Linked DNA regions of Bacillus pumilus. The protein of the gene in region 3 interacts with the protein of the main gene of each other region in a pairwise test. Links are inferred from orthologs where the notes say so. Each region holds a gene or a part of one and is shown on either strand. Other genes may lie near its edges.

Evidence for each region.
Region 1: the proteins of yabA (region 3) and dnaN interact in binary tests that used the Bacillus subtilis proteins (3 or more experiments, as listed by UniProt). The link is inferred for Bacillus pumilus from one-to-one orthologs.
Region 2: the proteins of yabA (region 3) and dnaA interact in binary tests that used the Bacillus subtilis proteins (3 or more experiments, as listed by UniProt). The link is inferred for Bacillus pumilus from one-to-one orthologs.

What each region holds. Positions count from the first base shown.
Region 1 is NZ_CP047089.1:3,587,129-3,598,558, forward strand. Bases 8,504-11,430 are described here. They hold dnaN (DNA polymerase III subunit beta), read right to left. Parts: upstream 10,572-11,430; coding sequence 9,435-10,571; downstream 8,504-9,434. Other genes in these bases: recF (DNA replication/repair protein RecF), read right to left, coding at 8,504-9,052; yaaA (S4 domain-containing protein YaaA), read right to left, coding at 9,069-9,284; dnaA (chromosomal replication initiator protein DnaA), read right to left, coding at 10,768-11,430. In the rest of the region: GPS65_RS18070 (hypothetical protein), read left to right, coding at 68-418; biotin synthase BioB, read left to right, coding at 667-1,662; GPS65_RS18080 (hypothetical protein), read right to left, coding at 1,704-2,177; gyrA (DNA gyrase subunit A), read right to left, coding at 2,942-5,470; gyrB (DNA topoisomerase (ATP-hydrolyzing) subunit B), read right to left, coding at 5,703-7,619; extracellular matrix regulator RemB, read right to left, coding at 7,677-7,922; more of recF, read right to left, coding at 7,940-8,503. UniProt on the Bacillus subtilis protein: Confers DNA tethering and processivity to DNA polymerases and other proteins. Acts as a clamp, forming a ring around DNA (a reaction catalyzed by the clamp-loading complex) which diffuses in an ATP-independent manner freely and bidirectionally along dsDNA.
Region 2 is NZ_CP047089.1:3,597,067-3,600,405, reverse strand. The notes cover bases 526-3,339. They hold dnaA (chromosomal replication initiator protein DnaA), read left to right. Parts: upstream 526-1,169; coding sequence 1,170-2,510; downstream 2,511-3,339. Other genes in these bases: dnaN (DNA polymerase III subunit beta), read left to right, coding at 2,707-3,339; rpmH (50S ribosomal protein L34), read right to left, coding at 526-549. Also shown: rnpA (ribonuclease P protein component), read right to left, coding at 1-336; more of rpmH, read right to left, coding at 415-525. UniProt on the Bacillus subtilis protein: Plays an essential role in the initiation and regulation of chromosomal replication. ATP-DnaA binds to the origin of replication (oriC) to initiate formation of the DNA replication initiation complex once per cell cycle.
Region 3 is NZ_CP047089.1:3,363,131-3,366,947, reverse strand. Bases 1,137-3,817 are described here. They hold yabA (DNA replication initiation control protein YabA), read right to left. Parts: upstream 2,814-3,817; coding sequence 2,460-2,813; downstream 1,137-2,459. Other genes in these bases: holB (DNA polymerase III subunit delta'), read right to left, coding at 3,658-3,817; ricT (competence/sporulation regulator complex protein RicT), read right to left, coding at 2,828-3,655; GPS65_RS16900 (tRNA1(Val) (adenine(37)-N6)-methyltransferase), read right to left, coding at 1,661-2,404; GPS65_RS16905 (GIY-YIG nuclease family protein), read right to left, coding at 1,378-1,674; rsmI (16S rRNA (cytidine(1402)-2'-O)-methyltransferase), read right to left, coding at 1,137-1,400. Also shown: GPS65_RS16915 (transition state genes transcriptional regulator AbrB), read left to right, coding at 186-476; more of rsmI, read right to left, coding at 522-1,136. UniProt on the Bacillus subtilis protein: Involved in control of chromosome replication initiation. Inhibits the cooperative binding of DnaA to the oriC region. Thus negatively regulating initiation of chromosome replication.

The DNA.
Region 1 (11,430 bases), 230 kb from region 3 along the record:
TATTTTAATTGACATATAATACTATTATTATTAATATATGTATATACTAAAAAAAGGAGTGTTACCGATGAAAAAATTAATGAAAGCTTGTACATTGTCTTTAGCTGCTTTAGGTGCTCTTACGTTCTTCCAAACTGAAGGTGCTCATGCAGCTGCACAGCCAAAAGAACCAGTCATAGCAAAAGCTCCTATTATGAATAAAGTGATTAGAGTGAACCGCACGCTTACTGTAGGTTCCTCAATCGCCGTCTCTCTTCCAGCAAGCCAAATTTCTGTGTCGGGCGCAACATATGCCATTCAATTAGATCAAACAGCTCCGAACTTCACTTGGATTCGTGCCGTACAACGCGGATCTGTCACAGTTTCTTACTATAATTCACTAGGCGAGCTTGTGATTAACTATATTACTGTTCGATAAGCTACATGACTTTACATATAAAAAGGCGATGACTTCATGATCATCGCCTTTTTGTATGTCTACGTGTATTGTTAGACTTCATGATCATCGCCTTTTTGTATGTCTACGTGTATTGTTAGACTTCATGATCATCGCCTTTTTGTATGTCTACGTGTATTGTTAGACTTCATTTATCCAATGCTTGCCAACGACCACCCTTTATGTTAACTTTTAATAAAAATAAGTTAACATAATGAGAGGAGCTTATGATGGGGAAACCAATCACTTTGTCTTGGGAAGCGATAACAGAGAAAGCGCTGAAAAATGAACGAATCACGCTGCAAGAAGGGCTAGATATTCTTGAAGCGGACGATAGAGAATTATTATCGATCATGCATGCAGCCTATCAAGTACGATTTCATTTTTTTCAAAATAAGGTGAAATTAAATATGATTTTTAACGCAAAAAGTGGTTATTGTCCTGAAAACTGCGGTTATTGTTCACAGTCGATCATTTCAAACGCACCGGTTGAACGATATACAATGCTTGATCAAAAAACGATTGTGGCTGGCGCGCGTGAGGCGCTGAAGAGAAAAGCGGGGACTTATTGTATTGTTGCGAGCGGGAGAGCACCTTCTCATAGAGAATTAGATGAGGTGACGGCAGCAGTAAAAGAGATCACGGAGACCATGCCATTGAAGGTGTGTGCATGTCTTGGGTTATTAAATGAAGACAAAGCGAAGCGGCTGAAGGAAGCAGGGGTTCATCGGTACAATCACAATATCAATACACATCAAGATCATCATCCTCACATTACGACAACTCATACATATCATGACCGCTTGTCGACCCTTAAGAAGGTCAAGCAGTCTGGCATGTCACCCTGCTCAGGGGTTATTATTGGAATGGGTGAAACCAACCAGCAAATTGTTGAAATGGCTTTTGCGCTCAGAGCCATTGATGCGGATTCCATTCCAGTCAACTTTCTTCATGCAATTGAAGGAACACCACTTGAGCATCAAGAACGAACACATCCAATCAAAGCATTGAAAGTGTTGGCACTCATGAGGTTTGTTAATCCAACCAAGGAAATTCGAGTATCTGGAGGCAGAGAGTTCAATTTACGGACGCTTCAGCCGCTTGCCCTTTATGCCGCAAATTCCATTTTCGTAGGTGATTATTTAACAACAAAAGGTCAGCAGGTTCAAACGGATCATCACATCATTGAAGATTTAGGTTTTGACATAGAAGAATGTGCATTATAAAAAAGTCTGCCGGTGAATCGGCAGACTTTTTGACAAGACAATTAGAATCTTTTATGGAAATCGACAGTGCCGCTTCCTTCCTCGCGGTCAAAGCTGCCAACAAATGTCCAGTTAATATAGCCGCCGTCACCATTATTGACGAACGTCCCATCTTCAAATACCCAAATACCAAACGTAATACCATCATATTCAACACTATCATAGTAAACCACATTGTTCAGTCCACTAAAGTCATGATCTTGGCTTAAGTTTTGGACAACGACGTTATAGTTTTGACCTGCTTCATAGAAAGCGCTGTAAGCCGCATTTTTTACAAATCCATCACGATTTTGAGATGATTTTACTGCTTGTTCAATTTTATCGGCAATGGCTACTGGATCAATCGAGACACTTCCATCGACACCTGTTGTCGTTGCAGCTTCAGCCGTTTGACCAAAAGTCGTAAGAGATAGAGGGGCAGCAACCATTGACGTAGCGATCACAGAACTAACAAAAAATTTGCTTGTTTTTCTCATTATTTCTAACTCCTCCTTTAATTGGTATGTTTATGTACTACCCCTTCTCCTGTCTCTTAAACACTATTTTATGAAAAAAATTCTTTTTCTACCAATTAAGAGGGTAATTTTACTGTTTAAAAGAGTTGAAACAACAAAAAACTACTCTTTAATAAGAGTAGTCAGACCGTAGACAAACCCTACCTTTACTTCAAGTAAAAGTGGGGTTTTCACATTTTTTTTGAAAAACATCATGTGTTTTACGCTGGACATGGTACTTTCCATGTCCAGTTTGCTAGTTTTTTAAGGCTCGACTTGCATGTATTAGGCACGCCGCCAGCGTTCGTCCTGAGCCAGGATCAAACTCTCCGAGGTATGCAGGATGCATATCACACATGCGTTGCTACACGATGTAGCGAACTTAGCATGTGATCATTTCCTGCCTCGTCAGCGTTTGACTGACTACCTATGAAACATCATAGGATTTATTATAAAAACTCGAATTAACAGGTACGTATTGTCTTGTTTAGTTTTCAAAGAACTTGTGTGTCACTCTCTTAAAGCGACCACTTAAATATATCATATATCTCTATCAACAGTCAACATTTTTCTTAAAAAACATTTTGTTTTTCTAAGAAGTTTTTACTGGGGAATGAGATAAAAAATAGAGCCTCTTTTTGCTCCTTTGAAAGATTAACATATATCTATGAAAAAAGCATTATTAATTTCAAAAAAAGTGAAGTTTTTTCAAAAAAAATAAAGCCGGTGAAAAAACCGGCTTTATTTTACTCAGATTGCTCTTGATCTGACTCTATGTTTTCTATGTTTTCTATGTTTTCTATGTTTTCTACGTTCTCTTCATTATCTTCATCGTCTTCTGGTGATTGTTCAACTAATGCCACTGTTGCGACATGTTCCTCATCACCGAGACGGATTAGGCGAACACCTTGAGTAACTCGACCTGTTGTTGAAATGTCAGAAACGGCCATACGAATGATTACACCGCTTCCTGTAATAATCATCAAGTCTTCTTCGGCTTCAGCATTCGTTGCTTTCACTGCGACAAGTGGACCGTTATTGTCAGTGATTTTGCACGTTTTAAGACCTTTACCGCCACGACTTTGAACACGGTATTCTTTTTCAGGGGTTAGTTTGCCGTATCCTTTTTCAGTTACAATCAAGACGTTTGCATCTGGCTCAAGGATTTCCATGCCTACGACAATGTCATCTTCGGAAAGTGTGATCCCTTTCACTCCAGCTGCCGTACGTCCCATTTCACGAACATCTGTCTCGTCAAATCGGATCAGCATTCCTTTTTTCGTTCCAATGATGATTTGTTTTTCTCCATTGGTTAAACGAACAGCCATCAGTTCATCTTCGTCACGAAGGCTAAGTGCAATAAGACCGTTGTTTCGAATGTTAGCGAACTGCGACAATGTCGTCCGTTTTGATACACCGTGTCTTGTTGTAAAGAAGAGATAAGAATTTTCATCAAATTCGCTTACTGGAATAATGGCGTTAATCCATTCTCCCTTTTCTACTTCAAGAAGATTAATGATCGGAATCCCTTTCGCCGTCCGTCCGAATTCAGGAATTTCGTACCCTTTCGCACGATAAACCTTCCCTTTATTAGAGAAGAAAAGAATCGTATCGTGGGTCGATGTTGAAATCAACTGTTCAACGAAATCATCTTCGTTGGTTCCCATTCCTTGGACACCTTTACCGCCTCTTTTTTGACTGCGGTATGTAGAAGCTGGGAGACGCTTGATATAACCATTATGCGTGAGCGTAATCACGATGTTTTCAACAGGAATCAAATCTTCGTCTTCAATTGTTTCGATACCCGCTGTCACAATTTCAGTACGGCGCGTATCATTGAAGCGTTCTTTAATTTCTGTTAATTCTTCTCTAATGATTTCAAGTACTTTCTCATTGTCTGCTAAAATGGCTTTTAATTCAGCAATCAAATCAACAAGTCCTTTATATTCATCTTCTATCTTTTCTCGTTCTAGACCAGTCAAACGCTGAAGTCGCATATCAAGAATAGCCTGTGCCTGTTTTTCAGACAAGCTATAGTTTTCCATCAAACCATTTCTCGCAATTTCCGCAGTTTGAGAGCCTCTAATTAAAGCAATGACTTCATCTAAGTGATCAAGTGCAATTCTCAGACCTTCTAAAATGTGTGCTCTTGCTTCTGCTTTACGCAGCTCATACGCTGTTCTTCTGCGAATGATCACTTTTTGATGCTCTAGATAATACTCAAGACATTGTTTGAGGGACAAGACTTTTGGCTGCCCATCAACAAGTGCCAATAAGTTGATACCAAATGACGTTTGAAGTGTCGTTTGTTTATAAAGATTGTTTAATAGAACATGGACGTTTGCGTCTCTACGCAGTTCAATGACAATACGCATACCATTACGGTCTGATTCATCACGCAAATCTGTAATGCCATCAATCTTTTTATCACGTACAAGATCAGCAATTTTTTCAATTAAACGGGCTTTGTTGACTTGGTAAGGAATCTCATTGATAACAATGCGCTGTTTACCGCTAGATGTTTCCTCAATATTCGATTTTGCTCTTAATGTAATAGAGCCGCGCCCTGTTTCATACGCCTTCCGAATACCACTTCGGCCAATGATTTGACCTGCTGTTGGGAAATCTGGACCTGGAATGATGTCCATAAGCTCCTGTGTGGTCATTTCCGGGTTTTGACTGATAGCCAATACCCCATCAATCACTTCACCTAGTTGGTGCGGCGGAATATTGGTCGCCATTCCTACAGCAATTCCTGTCGCTCCGTTGACCAACAAGTTAGGGAATCTTGCAGGCATCACCATTGGCTCTCTTTCACTGCCGTCATAGTTATCCTGATAATCAATAGTATCCTTAGTGATATCACGGAGGATTTCCATAGAAATCTTCGATAGACGTGCCTCGGTATAACGCATCGCCGCTGCTCCGTCTCCATCGACTGAACCAAAGTTTCCATGACCATCTACTAACATATAACGATAGTTGAAGTCTTGCGCCATACGAACCATCGCTTCGTATACAGCACTGTCACCATGAGGGTGATACTTACCGATAACTTCCCCGACGATACGTGCAGATTTCTTAAATGGTTTATCACTTGTCATACCTAGGTCATTCATCGCATACAAAATTCTTCGATGCACGGGCTTTAATCCGTCACGCACATCTGGTAATGCACGCGACACAATCACACTCATTGCATAATCTAAAAAAGACGTACGCATTTCCTGACTAATATTCACTTCGCGTACATTTGGTGTATGTTGTTCACTCACTATAAGAACCTCCCTTTACGTATCACATGAAATAAATTATGTGGGAGTAAAATATGTATTTATCTTCACAAGACTATTCTCCATTATATCAATAATCTCGTCTTTATACACATTTATTTACTAGAAAATCAACGAAAACACGGAAAAACAGGACATTGGTTACACGCTCCTATTTCTTGAAAAACAACCTTATTCCAAACAAGAAATAAGGTTGTTCTCAGTAGGGAGCTATCTAAATATCGAGGTTTTTCACGTATTGCGCATTTTCTTCGATAAAGTTTCTTCTCGGCTCTACTTTATCTCCCATGAGCATTTCAAATGTCTCATCAGCATCGATTGCATCCTCAAGTGTCACTTGAAGAAGTGTTCTCGCATCAGGATCCATTGTTGTTTCCCAAAGCTGAGCTGCATTCATTTCTCCAAGACCTTTATAACGCTGAAGTCCAGGTTTTGGTGTTTGAGAAAGTGATTTCAACAGCTCGTCTAGCTGTTTATCGTTATACACGTACTCAACACGTTTTCCTTGTTGCACTTTATATAAAGGTGGCTGTGCAATATACACATAACCGTTTTCAATGATTTCACGCATGTAGCGATAGAAGAATGTTAGAAGCAGCGTTCGAATGTGCGCTCCATCCACATCGGCATCTGTCATAATCACAACTTTGTGATAGCGAGCCTTCTCTAAATTGAAGTCTTCTCCGATTCCAGTTCCTAATGCTGTAATCATTGAACGAACCTCGTTGTTCGATAGAATTTTATCTAGTCGCGCTTTTTCAACGTTTAGGATCTTCCCTCTTAACGGCAAAATGGCTTGGAAGTGACGATCACGACCTTGCTTAGCAGATCCGCCCGCTGAATCTCCCTCTACGATATAGAGTTCAGAGATGGATGGGTCTTTAGAAGAACAGTCCGCTAGTTTCCCCGGTAAGCTGGAGACTTCCAGTGCGCTTTTACGTCTTGTCAGCTCACGTGCCTTTTTGGCAGCCATTCTTGCACGAGCTGCCATCACGCCTTTCTCCACAATTTTCTTTGCCGCATCAGGGTTCTCTAAGAGGAATTTCTCAAGTGCTTCAGAGAAAAGGGAGTCGGTAATGGTTCTTGCTTCTGAGTTCCCAAGCTTTGTCTTCGTTTGCCCTTCGAATTGAGGATCTGGATGTTTGATAGAGATAATGGCTGTTAAGCCTTCTCGCACATCTTCACCGCTCAAATTCGAGTCTCCATCTTTGAATACGCCATTTTTACGAGCATAATCATTGATCACACGCGTCAGACCTGTTTTAAAGCCTGCTTCGTGTGTTCCGCCTTCATACGTGTTGATATTGTTGGCGAAGGAATAGATGTTGCTTGTATAGGAATCGTTATATTGTAATGCCACTTCAACCGTAATTCCGTCTCTTTCACCTTCGATGTAAACAGGTTCTTCATGAACGACTTCTTTTGAGCGATTTAAATGTTCTACATAGCTCTTAATACCGCCTTCGTAGCAGTATTCATTTCGTCGTTCTTTACCTTCGCGTAAATCTTCAATAATGATGTTTACACCTTTTGTTAAGAAAGCTAATTCACGTACACGGTTAGCAAGTGTGTCGTAATCAAATTCAATGGTTTCAGTAAAAATTTCTGGATCTGGCACAAAATGAGTGGTTGTCCCTGTAACATCTGTTTCACCAATGATCTCTAAATCTCCAACTGGAACACCGCGTTTGAATTGTTGATAATGAATTTTCCCATCACGATATACGGTCACGTCTAAGGTCGTAGATAACGCATTAACAACAGATGCCCCTACGCCATGCAGACCGCCAGATACTTTATAACCACTGCCGTCAAATTTACCGCCAGCGTGAAGAACAGTCATAATAACCTCTACAGCAGGACGTCCCATTTTCTCATGAATCCCAACAGGAATTCCGCGACCATTATCTTTCACTGTAATGCTATTATCCTTTTCGATTTGCACGGTAATATCTGTGCAATATCCAGCTAAAGCCTCATCAATACTGTTGTCGACAATTTCCCATACAAGATGGTGAAGTCCTTTTGCACTGGTTGACCCAATGTACATTCCTGGACGTTTTCTAACAGCTTCTAGTCCTTCAAGCACCTGTATCTGATTTTCATCATAACTATTATGTTGCTGTTCCATTGCCACGTACATTCACCTACACTTTTCTTAAACGATATATTTATATGAATTGAGCTTTTAGACTTCAATTTCAATCACAAATGAAGCACGTTTTTTGAGCGTGCTTGAGGAAAGAGGAGAGTAATAAACAGATTTAGTTGTGACGACGATGGATTTTGGTGTCCCTTGTGATAACGAAATGATTTGTCCTTCTTGTTTTTGAAGAAACTCTTCTACAACAGAAGACGACCTCATTTTGTAATCAACAATTGCGACAATCTCTCGTGTAGAAACAACACAATCATCACCTAAATGAATATACAAGACCCACACCTCATTTATCAGTCAATTACTTTTCCACTGGCTACTCTGAAAATTTCCGCTTCTTTCAAGGTGGCGTGATCGATGCCTTCAACACTTGTTGTGGTGACGAAGGTCTGTACACGTCCCTGAATGGTATGGAGCAAATGAGACTGTCTGTAATCATCAAGTTCAGATAAAACATCATCGAGTAGAAGAATGGGATATTCTCCGATTTCTTCGTGTATCAAGTCGATTTCTGCCAGCTTTAGTGAAAGAGCTGTTGTTCTTTGTTGCCCTTGAGAGCCATATGTCTGAACATCCCGACCATTCACAAAGAAAAGAATGTCATCTCTGTGAGGTCCCCACAGCGTCACTCCTCGGTCTATTTCTCTGTCTCTTAGTTTCTGAAACGATTCTTCATAGCTATTCTTTATTTTCGACAAGTCTGACGCTTCTGATACCTCTATCGCCGTGTGGTATTGGAGCGTGAGTGTTTCTAGCTCTCTAGAAATGCCAAAATGCAACGGCTGCGCCCATTTTTCGAGCTGTTTCGTAAAAGTCAGTCGTCTTTTGACAACCTTCGCTGCCGCATCAATCAATTGCTCTGTTAAAACCTCCAGCATCGCTTGATCCGTTTGCTTTCTAGTCTGCAATTGTTTCAAGTAATGATTCCGCTGAGAGAGAATTTTTTGATAGAGCGATAAATCATGCAAGTAGACAGCAGAAACTTGTCCAATCTCCATATCGAGGAATCTTCTGCGGATTTGCGGGCTGCCCTTTACAAGACTTAAGTCCTCTGGTGCAAACATGATGGTGTTTAGCGCACCAACATAATGACTGAGCTTCTGTTGTTCAATGTGATTGACCTTGCCCTTTTTCCCTTTTTTTGAAATCACGAGCTGCATTGGGAGTGGACCATTTTTTTTGATGACTCTACCTTCTATTTTAGCATAGTCTTGGTCCCATCGGATAAGTTCTTTATCATTTGACGTACGATGCGACTTTGCCATCGACAATACATAGATCGCTTCCATCAAGTTCGTTTTACCTTGGGCATTCTCACCGATCATGACATTCACCTTGTTGTCGAATTGAAGCTCGGTGTGTTCATAGTTTCGGTATGAAGTTAACGCCAGACTTTGAATGTACATGTATTGTCACCCGTTTCTAATTCACAACTTGAAATGTGCCATAACCTTCTATCTCGACAACATCTCCTGGGTATAGTTTGCGTCCCCGTCTATTATCTGGCTCTTGATTAATGAACACCTCATGTTCACTCAAAAACCATTTCGCCATTCCGCCAGATTGGATGACTTCGGCTAATTTCAAAAATTGCCCTAATGTAATCATTTCTTTCTCAATGGTTATAGGATTAGGCATTATATCGACCTCTTTCAATATCACTAATATCTAATTGTACTAAAAAACAAGACAAGAAGGAAAGGGGGAAAGCGAACTGGGATGAAAGAAAGCATGGTAAACGAGAAGAAAAGCTGCTATGCACTCACACAGCAGCTATTTTAGATTGAATTAATATGTTCTGACTGGAAGAATCAACTGCAAGATTGAATCATCATTTGGCGTGCGCAACAGGAACGGTCTCATAGCACCAGTAAAACTTACATGAATCTCTGTTCCCTCTAATACTTTTAACGCATCTAGCATATATTTTGGACTAAAGGAGATTTTAAGGTCCTCCCCTTTAATGTCATCTGCTTGAACTGTTTCGACTACTTTACCGATTTCAGGTGAATTAGAAGAAATCTCAAGGCTTTGTTCAGGATCAGCTGACAGCTTTACGACATTATTGCGTCCTTCTCTTGCCAAAAGTGATGCACGATCAATGGCTTGAAGGAATTCCTTTGTGTTGACCACAACATCCGTTTTACTTTCCTGCGGGATCAGGCGAGCTGTATCTGGATAATTCCCATCCAGCAATCTTGAGAAGAACAACACGTTTTGTGCTTTAAAGAGAACTTGAGTTTCTGTAATCACGATGCTCACAAGATCTTGCCCATCATCAAGGATTCTACTTAGCTCTGTTAAACTCTTCCCTGGAATGACGACATTGTATGAGCTTTCCTCGTCAATATCCAACTTCGCTTTTCTTAAAGCAAGACGGTGGCTATCGGTCGCTGTGCATATTAATTCACCTTTTTCCACCTTCCAGTTTACACCTGTCAAGATAGGTCGTGTTTCTGAGGTGGACACTGCAAAAACAGTTTGACGAATTAAGTTTTTAAGCAGATCTGTTGGAATTTGAAATGCATGATGCTCTTCAATTTGCGGAAGATGCGGATACTCTTCAGCATCTAAGCCGTTTAAGTTAAATTCTGCTGAACCAGAACGAATGATGGTGAGGTGATTTTGTTCTACTTCAATTTCGACAGTAGCCATTGGCAGTTTCTTCACAATTTCACTAAAGAAGCGAGCCTGAAGCACAATACTTCCTGGACGATCAATCGTAATTACTTCTAAATCTCCATCTCTTTGAGGAATAAAGGATTCAATTGAGATATCAGAGTCACTTCCTGTGAGAGAAACCCCCTCATCAGATGCTACAATTTTTATCCCTGTCAAAATAGGTATCGTTGTTCTAGAGGATACGGCCTTTAATACATCTTGGACACTTTCGACAAGACGATCTTTTTGAATCGTGAATTTCATAGTGGTCCTCCTAAATTTTCTTAATGACATGTATATATATTTTATTAATAAAAATCGTAGAAGTAATAGTAGGGCTTGTGAATATGTGGATAAGTCGGTAAAAAGAAAGGAAAGACAGCCTATCCACATGTGGACAGACTGTGTATGACTATGCTCTAGTTATTCACATTTTCCCGTACTTATTATATCAGCTAGGTTATTTTAATTGTTCTTTTATTTCTTTGACATGCTGCTGAAGCTGTTCATCCTCAACCATTAATTTCGAAATCTTCTCATGAGCGTGAATGACAGTCGTATGATCACGACCTCCAAATTCTTCTCCTATTTTAGGCAGAGAGGAATCGGTCATTTCTCTAGAGAGATACATGGCAATTTGTCTTGGATAAGCAACTGACTTCGTACGTTTCTTCGCTTTGAAATCCTCTAAACGGATATTAAATTGCTGCCCTACAATTCTTTGAATATCTTTAATTGTAATGACCCTTGGCTTCGACGAAGGAATGATGTCCTTTAGCGCCTCAGCTGCTAGATCCGCATTAATGTCTTTATTAATTAAAGAAGAGTAAGCAACGACACGAATCAAAGCACCCTCCAGTTCACGAATGTTGCTGTCGATTTGATTGGCAATATAGAGCATCACTTCATTCGGAATATCTAATCCCTCTGCTTTTGCCTTTTTTCGTAAAATCGCAATACGCGTTTCTAAATCTGGCGGGGTAATGTCCGTGATTAGGCCCCATTCGAATCGAGAGCGTAATCTGTCTTCAAGTGTCGGAATTTCTTTCGGCGGCCGGTCACTAGAAATGACGATTTGCTTACTTTCTTCGTGAAGTGTGTTGAATGTATGGAAAAACTCTTC
Region 2 (3,339 bases), 230 kb from region 3 along the record:
TTGATAAACAGCGGATTTTCTAAATAAATGTTGGAGAGACTTCTTTGTTTCTTCAAAGGTCAATTCACTTGCTGGTTTTCTCGCAATGACAATGTAGTCTTTTTCTTGCTTTAACTTATGACCTTCCTCTAAAAACACCTGACGGATCAGTCGTTTAATTCGATTTCTCATCACTGCATTACCAATCTTCTTACTCACAGACAATCCTAAACGCAGTTCATCTTGATTTGGTTGATCCAGCTGGTAAATAACGAATTGACGATTCGCCATTGATTGACCTTTTTTAAACACTTTTTGAAACTCTTCATTTTTTTTTAGCCTGTTTCGCTTCTTCATGTTTTCTTCCACTCCGATAAAAACTGACAGTTCATTTACGATTTTATGTAAAAAAGACCACTGACATTATTCAGTGGCCTAAGCTGATAATTTTTTTCTACCTTTGCTGCGGCGTCGCTTTAAAACTAGACGTCCGTTCTTAGAACTCATACGGCTGCGGAAGCCATGAACTTTACTACGCTTACGGTTATTTGGTTGAAACGTTCTTTTCATGTATGACACCTCCCTGAGGAATAGCTGTTTAAGACAGTCTAACTCATTATATTTGTGTAACCCATCGATTGTCAATATCAATGATAAAACTCTTATTATCAACCTTATAAGCATAACATAATTTATCAAACGAAGAAACCTTCTTTTTTAGTTTCTAACATTTTCTTCTCTTTTTCCTCCTAAAAGGTCTCCAAAACAAGGGTGTGGATATGTTTTTGGCATATTTAGACTATCCACATTCATTATCGACATTTTTTTCACACAAATAACTGATGTGGATAATTATTTTTCAACAGGATGTAAAGTGTGTGGATAAGTTTGTGACACCCATTGCGCCATCTTGTTTATTTTGATATTATATTTGTGTTTTAACTCTTAATTACTTATCTGACCTATTTATGTTATCCACAAATTGTGGACAACCTGTGGAAAGATATTACACAGATTGTTGAATTGTTTATCCACAGACTGTGTGATTTGTCGAAAAGACGTTTTTCTACTATATTATTTGTTTTCAACAATGTATGTGCACGAATGGTGATGACCATTTGCTCTTTTTCGTGTTCTATAACAGTTTGATACTGGTCATTTTAAAAAGAAAAGGAGGGGGGAGAAGCCTTATGGAAAATATTTTGGATCTGTGGAATAAAGCACTTCAAAAAATAGAGACAAAGTTGAGCAAACCTAGTTTTGAGACATGGATGAAATCGACAAAAGCCCATTCTCTTCAAGGTGATACGCTCACAATTACAGCACCTAATGAATTTGCTAGAGACTGGTTGGAATCAAGATATCTTCACTTAATTGCTGATACCATCTACGAACTGACAGGTGAAGAGCTCAGCATTAAATTTATTATTCCTCAAAATCAGGATGAAGTGGAAGCTATGCCAAAGTCTCCAATTAAAAAGATGTCTAAAGAAGATCCCGTCGATATTCCACAAAATATGCTGAATCCAAAATATACATTTGATACTTTTGTTATTGGTTCAGGCAACCGATTTGCGCATGCCGCTTCACTTGCAGTTGCGGAAGCACCAGCAAAAGCATATAATCCGCTCTTTATTTATGGGGGCGTTGGTTTAGGAAAGACTCACTTGATGCATGCGATTGGTCATTATGTCATCGACCATAATCCATCAGCCAAAGTGGTCTATCTATCATCTGAAAAATTTACAAATGAATTTATCAACTCAATCCGAGACAACAAAGCTGTCGATTTCCGTAATCGCTATCGGAATGTCGATGTGCTTTTGATAGATGATATTCAATTTTTAGCAGGAAAAGAACAAACACAAGAAGAGTTTTTCCATACATTCAACACACTTCACGAAGAAAGTAAGCAAATCGTCATTTCTAGTGACCGGCCGCCGAAAGAAATTCCGACACTTGAAGACAGATTACGCTCTCGATTCGAATGGGGCCTAATCACGGACATTACCCCGCCAGATTTAGAAACGCGTATTGCGATTTTACGAAAAAAGGCAAAAGCAGAGGGATTAGATATTCCGAATGAAGTGATGCTCTATATTGCCAATCAAATCGACAGCAACATTCGTGAACTGGAGGGTGCTTTGATTCGTGTCGTTGCTTACTCTTCTTTAATTAATAAAGACATTAATGCGGATCTAGCAGCTGAGGCGCTAAAGGACATCATTCCTTCGTCGAAGCCAAGGGTCATTACAATTAAAGATATTCAAAGAATTGTAGGGCAGCAATTTAATATCCGTTTAGAGGATTTCAAAGCGAAGAAACGTACGAAGTCAGTTGCTTATCCAAGACAAATTGCCATGTATCTCTCTAGAGAAATGACCGATTCCTCTCTGCCTAAAATAGGAGAAGAATTTGGAGGTCGTGATCATACGACTGTCATTCACGCTCATGAGAAGATTTCGAAATTAATGGTTGAGGATGAACAGCTTCAGCAGCATGTCAAAGAAATAAAAGAACAATTAAAATAACCTAGCTGATATAATAAGTACGGGAAAATGTGAATAACTAGAGCATAGTCATACACAGTCTGTCCACATGTGGATAGGCTGTCTTTCCTTTCTTTTTACCGACTTATCCACATATTCACAAGCCCTACTATTACTTCTACGATTTTTATTAATAAAATATATATACATGTCATTAAGAAAATTTAGGAGGACCACTATGAAATTCACGATTCAAAAAGATCGTCTTGTCGAAAGTGTCCAAGATGTATTAAAGGCCGTATCCTCTAGAACAACGATACCTATTTTGACAGGGATAAAAATTGTAGCATCTGATGAGGGGGTTTCTCTCACAGGAAGTGACTCTGATATCTCAATTGAATCCTTTATTCCTCAAAGAGATGGAGATTTAGAAGTAATTACGATTGATCGTCCAGGAAGTATTGTGCTTCAGGCTCGCTTCTTTAGTGAAATTGTGAAGAAACTGCCAATGGCTACTGTCGAAATTGAAGTAGAACAAAATCACCTCACCATCATTCGTTCTGGTTCAGCAGAATTTAACTTAAACGGCTTAGATGCTGAAGAGTATCCGCATCTTCCGCAAATTGAAGAGCATCATGCATTTCAAATTCCAACAGATCTGCTTAAAAACTTAATTCGTCAAACTGTTTTTGCAGTGTCCACCTCAGAAACACGACCTATCTTGACAGGTGTAAACTGGAAGGTGGAAAAAGGTGAATTAATATGCACAGCGACCGATAGCCACCGTCTTGCTTTAAGAAAAGCGAAGTTGGATATTGACGAGGAAAGCTCATACAATGTCGTCATTCCAGGGAAGAGTTTAACAGAGCTA
Region 3 (3,817 bases):
GCCTCAAAATCCTTATAAATCAGTAGTTTCAAGGTCTTTTGACTTTAAGAGTCATATTTTACAAACAATAGTAAACAAAATGATTGACGATTTATGGAAACCTTGTTATGCTATGAATGTAAGGAATTTGTCGAATAATGACGAAGATAATATTATATTAAGAATAAGAACTCTTTGGGAGGAGAATGAAGATGAAATCTACAGGTATTGTACGTAAAGTTGACGAATTAGGGCGCGTGGTGATTCCAATCGAACTTCGCCGTACTCTAGGAATCGCTGAAAAAGACGCTTTGGAAATTTATGTTGATGATGAAAAAATTATCCTAAAAAAATATAAACCAAACATGACTTGCCAAGTTACAGGTGAAGTATCAGACGATAACCTTAAACTTGCTAATGGTAAATTAGTTCTTAGCCGTGAAGGTGCAGAGCAAATCATTAACGAAATCCAAAACCAACTTCAATCACAAAAATAAGTTTGATATAAAAAAGGTTCTTGCACCGTTTGCAAGAACCTTTCTTTATTGTTCAATATGATAAGCATCGTATATGGTGCGTTTTGGTACTCCACGTTCGACGGCTGTACGCTTAATGGCTTCCTTTGACGTTAATCCTTCTTCTATGTAATGGATCACGTGTTCTTTTTCTGATAAGGACTTCCACCAAACTTCTTCATTTAGCTCTTCTTCATCTTGATCGTTCCCTTGTACGACAAGACAGAATTCACCTCGGATTTGATTTTCTGTCGCCCATGTCAGCACAGACTCTAAATCTCCACGAATAAACTCTTCAAATTTTTTCGTTAGTTCTCTCGTAATGGCGATATTCCGGTTACCCCACACTTCTTTCATCAAAGTCAGCGTTTCTTTTAACCGATGAGGCGCTTCATAGAAAATGATGGTTTCTTGACGCTTCTTCAAAGCTTCGAGCTGTTTTTTCTTTTCCTTTTTTTGTCGGTCGAGAAATCCATAAAAGAAAAATGGCTGCGGCGTAATCCCTGATGCAATGAGTGCTGTAAGTGCAGCATTTGCTCCAGGTAATGGAACGACATAACCGCCGATATTAGTAAAGTCTCGGACCACTTCAGCACCTGGATCAGAAATCGTCGGTAAACCAGCATCGCTCACAAGTGCGATGTTTTTTCCTTCTTTTAACCATTCGATCAACTTGTGACCGCTACTGTCTTTGTTATGCTCATGATAACTCGTCAATGGCGTATCAATTTCATAGACATGGCAAAGCTTTTTCGTTTGTCTTGTATCCTCTGCGGCAATATAGTCTACATCTTTTAATGTTTGTATGGCTCGAAACGTCATATCTTCTAAATTGCCAATTGGGGTTGGGACGAGATATAGAATCCCCATATCTGATTGACCATCAAAGCTTTTTTGTGTGTTCATGTGTCGCCTCCTTTTCAATACGCATTTCTTCTATATAAAGATCTTTCTTTTTTCGTGTCCACGTTTTGAAACGATATTCTTGCTGCATCGCTTCTCTTTTGGTTGCAAAACATTCATGATAATACAGCTCAACTGGCCGTCTGGCTCTTGTATACTTTGCTCCCTTCCCACTATTGTGGGTCATCAGTCTTTTTTGTAAATCATTTGTATAACCTGCATATAGGCTGCCGTCAGCACATTTCAATACATAGAAATAATGATTATGCTTCTCCATACAGTATCGTCCTGATTTCCTCTGTATACTCTTGATCATCTCCATAAACAAAAAGAGGCGGGAGAATTTTCAGATCTGGTTTTCCATCTTTTATCCCCTCTACTAAGATGGTATTGGCCTCTTTGCCCTGTTTGGGATAAACAAATTGAATTCGTTTTGGCTCAATTCGGTACTTCTTCATTAATTCCACAATCTCAAGCAGCCGTCCCGGCCGATGGACCATTGCCAGTTTCCCTCCTTGCTTCAGAAGCGTAGAAGAAACGCGGATAACATCTTCTAATGTACAATGGATTTCATGCCGAGCAATGGCCAAGTATTCATTCTCATTAATCTCTTCCTTAGAAGGTGTCTTAAAATATGGCGGATTACATGTGATGACATCTACTTTGTGATTGCCGTAGCGTGCTGGCATATCATTCAGATCACCATGAATCAGTTCTATCTGCTTTTCAAGTTGATTATACGCCACACTTCTTTTTGCCATATCAAAAAGCCGATCTTGAATTTCAACTCCCGTAATGGAAGCCTTAGATCGAGTCGAAAGCAGCAATGGCACAATGCCATTTCCTGTACAAAGATCAATGATCTCTCCTTTTTGGATGGGCACATACGCAAATTTTGCTAATAAGACTGCGTCCAATGAAAAGGCGAAAACCGTTTTACTTTGAATAATCTTCATATCTTCGGCGAGCAAATAATCTAATCGTTCATCTTCTCTTAACGAAACCATGATGTATCCTTTCTTTTCCTGTGAAAAAGGCTTCCGATTCAGCGGAAGCCTTTTCTCATTTTTTATTTAAAAATGACAGACAGAACAAACAGTCTCCCTCTTTACGTATGCTCCCATAATGTACATTGCAAATATGGAAGCCCTCCTGATATAACCGAGCTAGGTTATCATGACCTTCTCCTATATCAGAATGACCTGGCTTCTGAGCAGAATCATTCTCTGTCTCAGACGATTTGTCCCGATCGGACTGATCCAGACGTTCACGCAAGTGCTGATTCTCCATCTGCAGCTGATGATTTTCTTCAATCACTTCACCGATATGATTTTTCAAATCACCTAACTGGCGATAAAGAGAACCGATTTGTTCTTCTAAATTGATTACCGTATCAAATAGTTCCTTTTTATCCAAGGTGGCACACCTCGTTACTCAGTTGTTTGTGCAGATACAACGCCTTCTTGTAATAATTCTTCCCAAGTATATTCTATCACTTTTTCTTGTCCGGTTAATTCAACTTGCAAAATTCGTTCTAAAATGTTGAGCCCTACTACCTTTGCAGAGCCACTAGATGTTTGAATCGTTTCACCGATATCCGGCAATTGTTCTTTCGCCGTTTCATACTCATCGTTCTCATATTTCAAGCAACACATCAAACGACCGCAAAGCCCTGAAATTTTTGTGGGATTTAGCGACAGGTTTTGATCTTTTGCCATCTTAATGGATACTGGTTCAAAGTCTCCTAAGAATGTCGAACAGCAAAGCATTCGCCCGCAAGGTCCTATGCCCCCCAGCATTTTTGCCTCGTCCCTTACACCAATCTGGCGAAGTTCAATTCTTGTTTTGAAAATCGATGCAAGATCCTTCACTAGCTCACGGAAATCCACTCTGCCATCCGCTGTGAAGTAGAAGATGACCTTGTTTCGGTCAAATGTAAATTCAACATCAACCAGCTTCATTTCAAGACCATGTTCACTTACCTTCTGAAGACATGTATCAAAGGCTGTCATCGCTGCTTCTTTGTTTTCCTCAACGATGAGCCGATCTCTTTCATCTGCTACACGAATCACCTTACGCAGAGGAAGAACGACATCGTGTTCATCTACTTTTTTATTAGCGATGACCACTTGCCCGTACTCAACTCCTCTGACCGTCTCTACAATGACACAACTATCATTTTCTATATGAAATCCATTAGGATCGAAATAATAGATTTTGCCCGCTTTTTTAAAGCGAACACCAATTACGTTGTACAAGCTTATCCCTCCTGCAACATCAACACCAATTGCTCCATCAGCCCTTGGGCATTCACGTTGGATTGAAGTCTCTTTTTCGCTTCTAATACAGCAAGGATCTGGTTCGTCACCATCTGCTGTGTGGAATGCAGCGCATGCTGCTTCATTGTCTGGAATAAGTCT